Regions from separate parts of the Massilia pseudoviolaceinigra genome, predicted to be linked through region 1. Evidence: riboswitches for the same ligand, from Rfam matches in the RefSeq annotation. Region 1 holds a riboswitch; the other holds the start of a gene.
The links. A riboswitch is a leader RNA that binds a small molecule or an ion and turns the genes downstream of it on or off. The one in region 1 is predicted to bind glycine.
Positions count from the first base shown of each region.

Region 2: another riboswitch for glycine. It lies ahead of RBA40_RS29060 (D-amino acid dehydrogenase); the one in region 1 lies ahead of gcvT (glycine cleavage system aminomethyltransferase GcvT).

Region 1 is NZ_JAVCWL010000008.1:115,467-122,798, forward strand. It holds gene RBA40_RS10025 (cache domain-containing protein) at 1-148, shown strand, start outside; gene RBA40_RS10030 (methyl-accepting chemotaxis protein) at 150-1,772, shown strand; gene gcvP (aminomethyl-transferring glycine dehydrogenase) at 1,786-4,683, opposite strand; gene gcvH (glycine cleavage system protein GcvH) at 4,773-5,153, opposite strand; gene gcvT (glycine cleavage system aminomethyltransferase GcvT) at 5,216-6,334, opposite strand; glycine riboswitch at 6,407-6,512, opposite strand; glycine riboswitch at 6,531-6,616, opposite strand; gene RBA40_RS10050 (ATP-dependent Clp protease proteolytic subunit) at 6,742-7,302, shown strand.
Region 2 is NZ_JAVCWL010000040.1:66,770-74,101, forward strand. It holds gene RBA40_RS29040 (carotenoid oxygenase family protein) at 1-282, opposite strand, end outside; gene RBA40_RS29045 (MerR family transcriptional regulator) at 301-1,311, opposite strand; gene RBA40_RS29050 (C39 family peptidase) at 1,485-2,078, opposite strand; gene RBA40_RS29055 (hypothetical protein) at 2,124-2,858, opposite strand; gene RBA40_RS29060 (D-amino acid dehydrogenase) at 2,984-4,216, opposite strand; glycine riboswitch at 4,276-4,385, opposite strand; glycine riboswitch at 4,386-4,493, opposite strand; gene rtcR (RNA repair transcriptional activator RtcR) at 4,613-6,223, opposite strand; gene RBA40_RS29070 (vWA domain-containing protein) at 6,418-7,332, shown strand, end outside.

The DNA of each region.
Region 1 (7,332 bases):
CGAAATGATTGCCATCGCCAACGGACCCGGCCGCGGCTGGGTCGACTACAAATTCAAGAACCCGGTCAACGGCAAGGTCGAGGCCAAAACCACGTATGTGTTGCGCATTGGCGACGTGGCCCTGGAAGCCGGCGTCTACAAGCACTGACATGCTGGAACGCCTGCGCATCGGTCCCAAGCTGCTGCTCGCACCCGGCCTGGTGCTGCTGTTGCTGATCCTCTCGTCAAGCAGCGCATGGTATGCGATGGTGCGCCAGAACCAGGCGGTCGACACCATCGTGGGCGAGCGCGCCGCCCGCATCCGCGATGCCAACGAACTGGTGGCCGATGCGCAGCACGCGCATGCGCGCATGTACCAGTTGCTGACCTGGATCAGCGCCAGCTTTTCGGCGCCGCGCATCGAGCAGCTGGGCCAGGATATCTATCAGCGCCACGCCGCCATCGAACGCAAGTTCGCGGCCCTGGCCGGGCGCACCGCCAGCGCCAGTGCCGAGCAGCGCTTCGTCACCCAGGCCGGGGCCGCGCATGCCGTCTACATGCGCGCCATTGTCGACGTGATCGAACTGTCCCAGGTCGACCACTCGATGAGCGCGAACGCCATGTCCAAGGCCGAACGGGCCTTCGGCGTGGTCGCCATGCGCCTGTCGGAACTGGCGCGCTTCGAGCAGGATCTGAGCGAACGCGCCTCGACCCGCGCCGCCGCCGACTTTGCCGCGCTGTCGGTGCTGATGCCGCTGCTGGTGGCCCTGTCGGTCGCCGGCACGCTCGGCATCACCATGCTGGTGCGGCGCGCGCTGCTGCGCGACGTGCGCGGCCTGAGCGAGACCGCCGGCGAACTGGCCAGCGGCAACCTGACGGTGAGAAAGCGCAGCTACGGACGCGACGAAATCGCCGACACCGCGCGCACGCTCGACGCCAGCATCGGCACCCTGAACGCGACCCTGAAAAACATCCTGGCGTCGGCGCGCTCGATCGACAGCGCTTCGCGCGACATTGCCCTCGGCAGTGCCGGCCTGGCCAGCCGCAACGCGGCCCAGGCCAGCGTACTGAAACAGGCCGCCAGCACGGTCGAGGAACTGGGCGCCACAGCGGGCGTTGCGGCCCACAGCGCGCGCAGCGCCAACCTGCTGGCCGACGAAGCGTCGGCGCAGGCCATGTGCGGCGGCGGTGTGCTCGACCGGCTGGTGCTGACCATGGCCGCGGTGCGCGGCAGTTCGCAGCGCGTGGCGCAGATTATCGGCGTGATCGACAACCTGGCGTGCCAGACCAATGCGCTGGCGCTCAACGCGGCGGTCGAAGCGGCGCGGGTCGGGGAGCAGGGGCATGGCTTTGCCGCTGTGGCGGGCGAAGTGCGCATGCTGGCGCAGCGCTCGGCCAGCGCCGCGCGCGAGATCAAGGAGCTCATTGCGCAGTCGCTCGCCGAGATCGACGGCGGCAGCGCGGGCGCGTCGGAAGCGGGCCTGCGCATGGCGGGCATTGCGCAATCGGTGCAGCAGGTGGGGGACATGGTCAGCCGGATCGGGCAAGCCAGTACAGGGCAGGCCGGCGGCATCGGCGCGGTGAGCGACGCGATCGTGCAGATGGACCAGATGACACGGCAAAATTCCGTGCTGGTGGAAGAAGCGGCATCGGCGGCGCAAAGGCTGCAGTGCCAGGCGCTGACCCTGTCGAAAGCGGTCAGCGGCTTTCGCATCGACGACAGCGTGCTTGACCCGGCAGGGCCGCCGAAGAAAACCATACCGCATCTGCGGCTGGCCTCGCGGCGGCCCTGACGATACTACCCGCTTACTCGTAGTCGCTGATCGGCGCGCAGCCGCAGAACAGGTTGCGGTCGCCATACACATTGTCGGCGCGACCGACCGGCGGCCAGTACTTCTGCTTGCGCAGCGACGCCACCGGGAAGGCGGCCACCTCGCGGCTGTACTTGTGCTCCCAGACGTCGGCGGTGACCACTTCGGCCGTGTGCGGCGCACCCTTGAGCGGGTTGTCCATGCGGTCGTACTCGCCGCGCTCGACCTTGACGATCTCGGCGTGGATCGCAATCATGGCGTCGATGAAGCGGTCCATCTCGGCCTTCGATTCGCTTTCGGTCGGCTCGATCATCAGGGTGCCCGGCACCGGGAAGCTCATCGTCGGCGCATGGAAACCGAAGTCCATCAGGCGCTTGGCCACGTCTTCGTTGCTGATGCCGGTGGCGTCGGTGATCGGACGCAGATCCAGGATGCACTCGTGCGCCACCAGGCCGTCGTGGCCCGTGTACAGCACCGGATAGTGCGGCGCCAGGCGGCGCGCGATGTAGTTGGCCGCCAGGATCGCCGTTTCGGTGGCTGCCGTCAGGCCTTCGCCGCCCATCATCGCGATGTACATCCACGAAATCGGCAAGATGCTGGCCGAGCCGAACGGCGCCGCGCTGACCGCGCCAATGCCGGCTTCGTCGCGCGTGTAGCCGCTCGAACGCTGGTTCGGCAAGAACTTGGCCAGGTGCGCGCCCACGCCGATGGGACCGACGCCAGGGCCGCCGCCGCCGTGCGGGATGCAGAAGGTCTTGTGCAGGTTCAGGTGGCTCACGTCGCCGCCGAAGCTGCCCGGCGCGGCCACGCCGACCAGCGCGTTCATGTTGGCGCCATCGATGTAGACCTGGCCGCCGTGCGAGTGGATGATCTCGCACAGCTCGGCAATGCCTTCCTCGAACACGCCGTGGGTCGACGGGTAGGTGACCATCACGCAGGCCAGGTTGGCGCTGTGCTGTTCGGCCTTGGCGCGCAGGTCCGCCAGGTCGACGTTGCCGCTGTCGTCGCAGGCGGTGACGACCACCTTCATGCCGACCATGTTGGCCGACGCCGGGTTGGTGCCGTGCGCCGACGATGGAATCAGGCAAATGTTGCGGTGGCCTTCGCCGCGCGATTCATGGTAAGCCTTGATCACCAGGAGGCCCGCGTACTCGCCCTGCGAGCCGGCGTTCGGCTGCAGCGACACGGCGGCGTAACCGGTCAGCGCGCACAGCATGTCTTCCAGCTGGCCGATCATTTCGCGGTAGCCGACCGTTTGCGCGTCCGGTGCGAACGGGTGGATATTGGAGAATTCGGGCCAGGTGACCGGGATCATTTCGCTGGTCGCATTGAGCTTCATGGTGCACGACCCAAGCGGGATCATGGTGCGGTCCAGCGCCAGGTCCTTGTCGGCCAGGCCGCGCAGGTAGCGCAGCATTTCGTGTTCCGCGTGGTAGCGGTTGAAGGTCGGGTGGGTCAGGTAGGCGCTGGTACGGGCCAGCGCTTCCGGATAGGCATCCTGCGCGCTCGCATCAAACGCGTCGAAGTCCGGCGAAGCAGGGGAGCTCGAGACGCCCTGGGCGAAAATGGTCCACAGCAGCGCGATGTCTTCGCGGGTGGTGGTTTCGTCGAGCGAAATGCCGACGTGGCCGGCGTCGACCTTGCGCAGGTTCACGCCATGCTCGGTGGCAATCGCGTGCAGTTCGGCCGCGCGCGCGCTCTTGATGGTGAGCGTGTCGAAGTAGGTCTTGTTGACGACGTCGTAGCCGAGCTGGCCGAGTTTGGCGGCCAGGATGGCGGTGAAGCGGTGCACGCGCCGGGCGATGCGCTGCAAGCCTTCAGGGCCGTGGTAGACCGCGTACATCGACGCCATCACCGCCAGCAGCACCTGCGCGGTGCAGATGTTGGACGTGGCTTTTTCGCGGCGGATGTGCTGCTCGCGCGTTTGCAGCGCCAGGCGGTATGCCTTGTTGCCCTGGGCGTCGATGGTCACGCCCACCAGGCGGCCGGCCATGCTGCGCTTGAATTCGTCGCGCGTGGCCAGGTAGCCGGCGTGCGGGCCGCCGAAACCGAGCGGCACGCCGAAACGCTGGCTGTTGCCGACGACGACGTCGCAGCCCCAGTTGCCCGGCGGCGCCAGCAGGGTCAATGCCAGCAGGTCGGCGGCGGCGATCACCATGGCGCCGGCCGCGTGCAGTTTTTCGACGGCGGCGCGGTAGTCGCGCACGTCGCCGTTCACGCCCGGGTACTGGATCAGCACACCGAAGCATGGTTCGGACAGCCCGCCGATGTCGGCCGCCGCGATGGTGCGCACTTCCACGCCGATCGGCTGGGCGCGCGTCTGCACCACTTCCAGCGTTTGCGGCAGCACGTCGTCGGCCACGTAGAACACGTTCGAGGCCGACTTGCCGACGCGCTGGATCAGCGTCATCGCTTCAGCGGCGGCGGTGCCTTCGTCGAGCATCGACGAGTTGGCGATGCCCATGCCGGTCAGGTCGGTGATCATTTGCTGGAAGTTCAGGATCGCTTCCAGGCGGCCTTGCGAAATCTCGGGCTGGTAGGGCGTGTAGGCGGTGTACCAGGCCGGGTTTTCAAAGATATTGCGCAGGATGACGCCTGGCGTATGGCTGTTGAAGTAGCCCTGGCCGATCATCGACTTCATGACCTTGTTCTTGGCGGCCAGCGCCTTGAGTTTGCCCAGCGCAGCCTGTTCCGGCATCGGGTCGAAGAACTGGCCCAGTTCCAGCTTGCTCTTCTTGCGGATGTTGGCGGGCACGATGGCGTCGATCAGCGCCGCGCGCGACGGATAGCCGAGCGTGGCCAGCATGGCTGCCTGTTCGGCGGTGGCCGGGCCGATATGGCGCGGGATGAACGAGTCGCGTGCTTCGAGTTGGGTCAGGCTGGTGCGGGTCATGGTAGTCGGGGCCGAAAAAGGACTGCCGCCGGCGCGGTGCGGCGGCGAACTGAAAGGAAAAGGCCGCCGGCGGGCGGCGGCCAGGAGTTTTATTCCGCGGTGGCTTTGCCGTAGGCGGCGGCGTCGAGCAGGCCGTTGATGGCGCCGGCGTCGCTAGGTTTGAGCTTGAACAGCCAGGCCGCGAAGGCGTCGGTGTTGATCGAGTCCGGCGCGTCGGCGACGGCGTCGTTGACGGCGATGCACTCGCCCGACACCGGCGCGTAGATGTCGCTGGCGGCCTTGACCGATTCGACCACGGCGGCGTCGTCGCCGGCGGTGAAGACCTTGCCCACTTTCGGCAGTTCGACGAAGACGATGTCGCCCAGCGCGTCCTGCGCATATTCGGTGATGCCGACGGTGAGGGTGCCGTCAGCTTCGGCGCGCACCCATTCGTGGGACTCGGTGTATTTCAGGTCGGCTGGGATGTTCATAATGTTTGCTCCAAGAGGTCGCGGTCGATGTAAATACTACTAATTGGTGTGTGTTGCCCCGATCAGGCAGCGAGGATTTTACCGTTTCGCACGAACGGCAGCTTGACGACGCTGGCGGCCAGCTTTTTGTCGCGGATTTCGACGTGCACGGTGTCGCCCACGGCCACACCCATCGGCACGCGTGCCAGGGCGATCGCTTCCTGCATGGTCGGGCTGAAGGTGCCGCTGGTGATTTCGCCGGTGGTGCCGTCAGCGGCCACCACTTTCTGGTGCGCGCGCAGGATGCCGCCTTTTTCGCGCAGGATCAGGCCCACGAATTGAAAGTTCTGGCCCATCGCTTTGAGCGCGGTCTTGCCGATGAAGTCGCGCTCGGCGTTCAGGTCGACGGTCCAGGCCAAGCCGGCGTCGAGCGGGTTGACCGTGTCGTCCATGTCCTGGCCGTACAGGTTCATGCCCGCTTCCAGGCGCAGCGTGTCGCGCGCGCCCAGGCCGGCCGGCTTGACGCCGGCGGCCACCAGCGCGTTCCACAACGCGTCGGCCTGGGAAGCAGGGAAGGCCAGTTCGAATCCATCTTCGCCAGTGTAACCGGTGCGCGCCACCATCACTTCGCCGAAGGCGGTGTCCTTGACGATGACGGCATTGAACGGTTTCAGGGGCTCGCAGGCGCCCTGGGTGGTCGGCAGCACCTGCCATACCTTGGCGCGCGCATTCGGGCCCTGGACGGCGATCAGCGCCATCGGCGCGTTGCCGTCGCGGCGCTCGGTGATGGTCACGCCGCTCTTGGTGGCGTCGTTCCGGGCGCCGATCCAGGCCACGTCTTTTTCGGCGGTGCCGGCGTTGACGACCAGGCGGAACCAGGTCTCGCTGAAGAAGTAGACGATCAGGTCGTCGATGACGAAGCCTTGCGGATTGAGCATGCACGAATACAGTGCCTTGCCGGCCACCTGCAGCTTGTCGACGTTATTGGCCAGCAGGGAGCGCAGGAAAGGGCGGGCATTGTCGCCTTCGATATCGACCACGCACATGTGCGACACGTCGAACATGCCGACGTCGCCGCGCACGGCCTGGTGTTCTTCGATTTGCGAGCCGTAGTTGACGGGCATGTCCCAGCCGCCGAAATCGACCATCTTGGCGCCGGCGGCGCGGTGTGCGGAATTGAGCGGGGTCGCTTTAAGCGTCATGGAATCCTCAAGGCAGAGTGAATGGGGGTACGACGAGCAGACGTGGAGCGGCTCTTGCCGTTCCTGAATGCTTCGCGCCCCTCTGTCCTTGGTACCTGAGAGATAGCGGATGATGCTCCGCCTGCCCCTTCGGTGGGCCGCCGGCATGGTGCCGCGGCCGCTCTCCAGAGTTCAGCCGGGGGCGCTGTGCGCCGCCGACCCCTGACCGGTCCTTTTGCCTGAGAGTTTTTGGGTGATGCCCCTTCGGCGGCAGCGTGCGCTGCCCTCTCCCGATCAAGACTGTGGAGGATATGCCAGCAGGGCGTAACTGTCAACCTTGTGGGGGCGCGCACGAATGAGCTACCCGTTGAAAACCATGCTTGTCCCGATTTGTTAAAATAATTCATCTACTTTGCGAGCATACAGCCATGAGCGAAGAAAAAACGATCCAACAGACTGATGCCTGGTTCACTTTGTCGGGCGATGTGAACAGCGATATGGTGCATCGCGTGTTCGAGGCGGTGTCCGGCATGAGCGAGAACGGCGTCGAAACGGCGCACGTGCTGATCCAGTCGAACGGCGGCTACGTCAGCGACGGGCTTTGCCTGTACAACGTCCTGTCGAACTCGCCGGTCAAGTTCGTCATGTACAACGCCGGGGCGGTGGCGTCGATCGCCGTCATCCTGTTCTTGTCCGGCACGCGGCGCTACGCCAGCGAAACGGCGCGCTTCATGGTGCACAAGTCGCATGCGACGGCCTCGCCCGGCGCGCGTCCGGATGCGCTCAATATCATCGTCGAAGGCTTGCGCGCCGACGATGCGCGCACCGAATCGATTTTGCGCAAGCACATCGAGCTGCTGCCGGAGCAGTGGGCGATTCACCAGTATTCCGACCTGCACCTGACCGCGCGCGATGCCAAGATTGCCCGCGTGATCAATGACGTGGCCGACTTTGCGCCGCCGAAGGGCGTTCATATCCGCAATATCTGAACAAGTGAACCAGCAATTGTGACTGGCCGT
Region 2 (7,332 bases), on a different contig from region 1:
GAACAGGGCGCGGCCGGCATTGTCTTCGAGCTGCCATTTCGGCGTGCGCGCCCAGCGGTTGGCATAGGCGATTTTGCCATCGCCGATGAAGAAGGCGTGCACCATGCCGTCGCCGGCGAACCAGTGATAGCGGTCGTCGCGCGGCGCGAACCGGGGATTTGGTCCGACGCGGTACAGCGCACCGCGCAGCTGCGGCGGCAGCACGCCCTGGACCGGCAGGGCGTCGATGTCGCATTCGGTGTCCAGGGGAGCGTAGTTCCCGCTAAAGAAATGGCCTGACATGGTGATTCCTTGGTGAGTTCAGAGACTTTGCACGGCTTCGCGGACGTAAGCAATCAGCGGCGCGTCGATGCCGGAACCGACGCGCAGTTCGGACTCCTGCTCGAAGGCGTGACGCAGCTTGGCCTGGAGCGCGGGGTCGCCCGCCGCCTTGGCCAGCGACAGCGCCTGCCACTGGCGCGCCAGTGCTTGCACGTCGGCGCTGGCGGGCGGCGTGTCTCGGGCCAGGTGATCGCGCAAGGCGCAGATGAGAATGGGCCAGGCGTCGGTTTGCTTGACGTAGTGCTGGCGCAGCAGGACCATTTCGGCCTTGCTGCAGTAGGCGGCGTAGATGGCCAGGCGCCGGTGCGCCATTGCGTGCGAAATGAACTGCATCGCCGTGCGGTCGACGCCACTGAGCATATGCAGGGTGGGTTCGTTCCAGTTCATGGCGTAGAGCTTCATGAGCATGGCCTCGTCGCCGCCCACGTCGTCGAGCAGGGCTGCGATCCAGGATTGCGCGAGCGCGCCCGCTTCAAGACTGTCCGGTTTGACGCCCCGGCCCATGAGATCATGCAGCGTGGAGGTCAAGTGCGCGTTGTCGCCGTTGCGTTGCTGGCGCCGCGTTGTCAGTGTGTGCAGTTCGGCGTCGGTGAAATAGCGCGCGCTGGCGGCCATGCGTTCGAGAGCGGCCAGCCAGTTGTCCATCGACGGTTCATGGCGTTCCGCGAGCTGCGCCTGCAATTGGCGCAGATGGCCGTGCAGGGCCGATGCTTGTGCGATCTGGCGTTCGAGCGACGCGATCTGCTGCTCCACCACTTGCGGCAGGCTGGCACCGCCATCGGCCAGCATGGCCTGGATCTGCGTCAGCGGCAGGTCGAGACGGCGCAGTGCCTGGATGCGATACAGCCGGGCCACGTCCGCGCTGTCGTACAGGCGGTAGCCGTTGTCGGACCGGGCCGACGGTGTCAGCAAGGCGATATCGTCGTAATGGCGCAGGGCGCGCACGCTCAAGCCGCTGCGCCGTGCCAGTTGTCCTATTTTCAGTAGCATGCCGGTTTCTCCATTTGCAAGATGGTAAACCGTCACGTAGCGAGAGGGTCAAGCATTCATAAGTTGATAGCCCAAAGGGCGTCATTCCCGCGCAGGCGGGAATGACGGAGCTGAATATAGCGGGATGAATGAACTATCTAGCTTCCACTTAGTTTGTGGCTTACATCAAGTGCTTAGATTGGCCCGTTGATGCTCATGCGCTGGGTATGCGTCCAGCGGTGATCGGATGCCGATACGGCGGAGTTGTAGGTGCGGTAGGTCTGCCCTTCACCCGGCCACGGGTCCATGATGTACACGTAGTTCACGCCATTGGTCGTCGCGTAGCCACGTCCCACCATGATGTGACCACCGCCGTTGCTCCAACCGTAGCGAATCACGAACGGGCGGTTGGCGTTGATGTCGGCCACCACGCTGTTCCATGACGAGGCCACGCTGTACGCGCCGTTTGCCACGCCCCATGCTTTCAGGATGTTCTGCACGCTGCCGTTGGAGCCGTACATATTGTTCGGCTGGTTGGCGTAGCTGTTCCAGTTGAAGTAGGTGTTGCCGCAGGCGTAGTTCAAGCCGAACGCCCAGTTCACGATCTGGCACTGGCTCGGTGTCTTCTTGTAGAAGTTCAGGATCGCCTTGCTCGAGGCGGACCAGCACCACTGGCTGTGTTCCTGGGTCGTCAGCGGAACGGCGAGGGTGCGCCATTGGGCCATGGCCGCTGGCAGCGCCAGTAAAAGCGAAGCACCGACGACGAGCTTTTTGATATTTGTATTCATGTTATCTCCTGATTCGTTCTAAGGATGGTGTAGCCGATGCCGGGCTTACTTCGAGGCGTCCATGGTTTGCTTGACCACGCTGCGCAGCGGCTGCAGGATATCTGCCTCTTCCATCAGCGCCTCGCTGGCCTTGCCTTCCTTGACGGCACGCTGCTGCATCAGCAGCGATTCGCGCGCCGAATGCAATGGCGCGTAGCGCGTGCGGCCGTCTTCCCGTCCAACCACTTCGAGCAGGTCCGAGCGCGCCTGGAAGATGCGCACGAAGCGCACATTCGATCTCGCGGCGTCGCCGTAGTAGCCCATCGACGCATCCACATCCTTCGCCAGCACGGCGGCGCCATAGGCGACCGTTTCGTAGTTCCCGTTGTTGAGCTCCACCGTCGCCATGCCGATCGGACGCTGGTTCAGCAGGATCACGAAGCGCCACTGGCCGGTGGCCTTGGCCATCTGTTTCATGCTGCCGCGTCCTGCCAGCAGTTCGTTCGGATCGATCGTGTAGACCGGGAAGCCGTAGCCGATCTTCGCGTCTTTCAGATCCTGCATGTCGTTGATTTCAAGCGGGAAGTCGACCGGCGTGCCGCTGGTGCCACGGGCCTGCAACTGGGCTGTGACGAACTGGGCGAAGTCGCGTTGGGCCGCCGCTTGCGCCGCCGCCGCGGCGCGCTTGGGCACCGCTTTGAAGGTACTGGTTCCATCCGACTGGGCCATCGCTGGCGCGCCGGCCAGGGCCAGGCTTGCGCCGCACAGCAGGGCGGCGAGCATGGTGCGGGCTGAGAGCATTTTTGTTTGCATTATTGACTTCTCCTCACATAGATTGATACAAGAACCCCGCCTGTCCAAACGGGGTGAGTGCTGCAACAACAAGGGCATGCACGCATGCCGGACACCAGTGTCAACGCACGTCGTCAGTGCGTTGGAAAATCGAGGGAACGGTGCATCAAGTCGCCGATCATGTCGGCGGTGACGGCCGACAGGGTCCAGCCCAGATGCCCGTGTCCCGTGTTGTAGAAGACGCAGGGCGATTTGCCGCGGCCGACGCGCGGCAGCATGGTCGGCATCATCGGCCGCAAGCCGGCCCATGGAATCACGCTGCGCGTGTTCACGCCCGGGAAGCATTCATGCACCCAGTCGATCAGCGGGCGAATCCGGTCGTCGCGGATGTCGCGGTTAAAGCCGTTGAATTCGGCCGTGCCGGCCACGCGGAAGCGGTCAAGCCCGAGGCGGCTGGTCACCAGCTTGGTGGCGTCGTCGAGCAGGCTGACGGTGGGCGCGGCGGCCTGGCTGGCGGCATCAGGCAGGTTGACCGTGATCGAGTAGCCTTTCACGGGGTAGATGTTGACCCGGTCGCCCAGGCTCGCGGCCAGGGCGCGGCTGGCGGTGCCGGCGCAGATGACGACGCCGTCGTAGGTCTCGGTCTGGGTCCGCTCGCCGTCGCCCAGGGTGACGTGGGCGTGGCGGCCGTCGGTGCGCACGGCGCCGATCTGCATGCCGTAGCGGCAGTCCACGCCGTTGCGGCGGGCGGCGGCAGCAAGGCCGGTGGTGAATTTGTGGATGTCGCCGGTGGCGTCGCTGTCGGTGAAAAAGCCGCCGTAATAGTCGCCCGCCAGGGTCGGTTCGATGCCGCGCATTTCGCCTGGCGTTACCGCGCGGCGCGCCAGGCCGCCGGCGGCCAGCATCTTGCTGACCGTGGCGGCGTGCTCGAAACCGGCCTTGTCGCGGTAGATGTGCAGGATGCCTTCGCGCTTGACGTCGAAGTCGATGCCCTCCGCCTCGGCCCACGCAAACAGGTGCTCGCGCGCGGCAATCGCCAGGCGCGCCGTCTCCACGGTGTTCCTGCGGTAGTGGGGAATGGCGGCGGCAAATTCGGCGAACCACGACAGCTTGTGCCAGCTCGGTTTGGGGTTCACCAGCAGCGGCGCGTCGCGCCGGAACATCCACTTCAGGCCCTTGAGCATGGTGGAGCGGTGGTTCCACACTTCCGCGTTGGAGGCCGACAGCTGGCCGCCGTTGGCGAACGAGGTTTCCATCGCCGCGTAGCGATGTTTTTCCAGCAGGGTCGTGGCAAAGCCACGTTTCGCCAGGGCGTAAGCGGTCGTGACGCCGGTGATCCCGCCGCCAATTACTGCAATGGTTTTCATGTCCAGTTCAGATTCCAGAAACGTCGGATAGAGGGCGTTCCGCGCGCTGGTGCGCGTCGGATACCCCCTCTGTGCTGGACCTGAGAGATTCACCGGCAACGCGCGATGCGTGGCCGGTTTGCTCCTTCGGTGCACCGGATGACGACTTCCGGTGGCTCTTCAGAGTTCAAATGGGTTATCGGTCCTTTTGCCTGAGAGATTCCGGGGCGGTTGCTCCTTCGGCGCCGTCGACATACAAGACCAGCTTGTAACCGACAGACTCTCCCGATAACGCCTTAGCATTGCGCTAAATATGCCATAAGCATATGTATGCAGAATACCGCAGAAAATGACGTCAATACAACCATTTTTAGTGATAGGTGTTGTTTCCTCGACAATACCGACAGAGCGCTCGCTTTACGATTTGCCGCAAACCTGGTCCCATTCGAGCGCAAAGCGCGCCAGGAATTTCTTCAGGCGGTCGGCATCGTTCGGTTTGCTTTTGGCGCTGCGCGAGACGGCAAACAGCTTGCGTCCCGCATCCGACAAGGTAACCGACTGGCGGCATACCCTGACCACGGCGGCCAGTTGCATGGCGTCGAACAGGTCGAGGCCGGCAGCGGCCTCGTCACCCATCAGTTCGGCCAGATCGACCTCGGCCGCGCTTGGGGCGCGCGTGTGGTGGTGCCAGAGTTTTTGCAGCCGCGCCACTTCGGCGCTGACGATGCTTTCCGAAATGCCGCCGGCTTCGGCCAGCGTGGCCATCCTTGTCACCGAGGCCGACAGGTCGCGGAAGTTGCCGGCCCAGACCGCCTCGGGCGATATCGCGAAGCGCATGTAGCGTTCGCGCGCTTCCTTGTTGAAGCGCACCATCTGGCCGTACTCCTGGCTGAACTGGTTCAACTGGTAGACCAGGTTGGGTTCGATGTCTTCGGGCCGGTCGACCAGGCCGGGCAGGGCGTAGGTCCACAAATTGATGCGGGCGTACAAGTCTTCGCGGAAACGCCCGGCCATCACGTCGCTGGCGAGATCGCGGTTGGTGCCGGCGATGAGCTGGAAGTCGCTTTGCACTTCGCTGTCGCTGCCGACCGGATGAAAGCGCTTTTCTTCGATGGCCTTGAGCAGCATCGCCTGTTCATCGGGCCCCAGTTCGCCGATTTCGTCGAGGAACAGCAAGCCCTTGTGCGCACTGCGCAGCAAGCCGGGGCGGTCGGCGGCGGCGCCCGTGAAGGAGCCTTTGACGTGGCCGAACAGGGTCGAGGCGGCGCCGTCGCCGTGCAGGGTGGCGCAGTTGAGTTCGATGAATTTGCCGTCGAGCTGATGGCGTGTTTTCTTCAGTTCGTACACCCGGCGCGCGAGGAAGGATTTGCCGGCGCCGGTCGGGCCCATCAGCAGCATGGGCGCGCGCGACTTGATGGCGACACGTTCGATCTCGTCGATCATGGTGTTGAAGCGGGCGTTGCGGGTGGCGATGCCGGACTTGAGGAACGCCACGCCTTCGGCTTGCTCGCGCGAAAAGCGCTGGGCGATCTGGTCGTAGCGCGACAGGTCGAGGTCGATCAGTGCGTAGCTGCCTGGTTCCTTGCTGGACTGGCGCTGTGGCGGCGAGCTTTGCAGCAGGCGGCCGGGGAAGAAGCGCGCCTCGGTCATCAGGAACATGCAGATTTGCACGACGTGGGTGCCGGTGGTGATGTGGACCCAGTAATCCTCGTTATCCGGATCGAAGGGGTAGGTCTTGGCGAAGTCGAACAGGGCGCCGTAGACCTCGCCGAAATCCCAGGCGTCGCTGATCGGAATGTGGTGCGGCACGACTGTGGTTTCGGGCGAGACGGCGGCGATGTCGGCCGTGACCGCGTCCACCAGCGGGCCGAATTTGCCGCTGAAGAGCATCTCGAAGCGGTCGACGGCGTATTCCTCGTGCTGGGTGATGGCGATGCTGGGACGCCACTTTTCCCAGCGGGCCGGGCCTTGGCCGCTGTCGAGCTGGGTGCCGACGAAACCGATGACTACGATGCGTTTCTGTTTCATATCCGTATAAAGTTTTATCTGGTCGGATAATTTATCACGGGGTTGTCTGCTTGTCTATTTCTTGGTGATCTTGCTTGAAGAATTGATAATCTTTTTTAAATCAAGGACTTGCGTTGTTCTGCCTGAGCTGGCTGCAGACCTGGCACAGCATTTGCAATAGAGGAGATACAAACGAGATAAGTGAGGAAGTAAAAATGGCAAACGCACAGTTGTTCCAGACCCTGAAGGGAATCTTTGTCCCTCGTGCCGACGGTCTTAATTCGGAAGGCGCTCCGGCTTACACCATGACGCCGCGGCACCAGTTGGCGCAGTATGCGGCCACCGGTTGCCTCAATTCGACGTACTACGTCAATGCGCAATCGCAGCTGGCGACGGTGATGGAGCTGTGCGAAAAGGTCGATGCCAAATTCATCGCGCAAACGGCGATTTACTGCCGCGAACGTGGTTATATGAAGGATATGCCGGCGCTGCTGACGGCCGTGCTGGCCGCCAAGGGTGCGGCGGAATTGACGCCGGTGTTTCGCCGGGTCGTCAATAACGGCAAGATGCTGCGCAATGTGGTGCAGATCATCCGCTCCGGCGCGGCCGGCCGGAAATCGCTGGGCACCCGGCCGAAAAAGCTGGTGCAGCAATGGTTGAACCGCGCTTCGGAAAAAGAGCTGCTGGCGGCGTCGATCGGGAATGCGCCTTCGCTGGGCGATGTGGTGAAGATGGTGCATCCGAAGCCGTCGCAAGCCTGGCGTGAAGCGTTTTTCGCCTGGTTGATCGGCAAGCCGTTCAATGCGCAGGAGCTGCCGGATGCGCTCAAGGCTTTCGAGGCTTATAAGGCCGACCAGTCGCAGCCAGTGCCGGAAGTGCCGTTTCAGATGCTGACGTCACTGACATTGTCGGCGCAGGCGTGGGCGCAGATTGCGCGCCAGGGCGGCTGGCACATGGTGCGCATGAATCTGAATACGTTCGGACGCAATGGCGTGTACCAGTTGCCCGGCATGATTGAAGTCATCGCCGACAAGCTGCGCGATCCGGAGGCGATTGCCCGGGCGGGCGTGTTTCCTTATCAGTTGATGTCGGCGTATATGGCGGCGTCAGACGACGTGCCGCGTGCAATC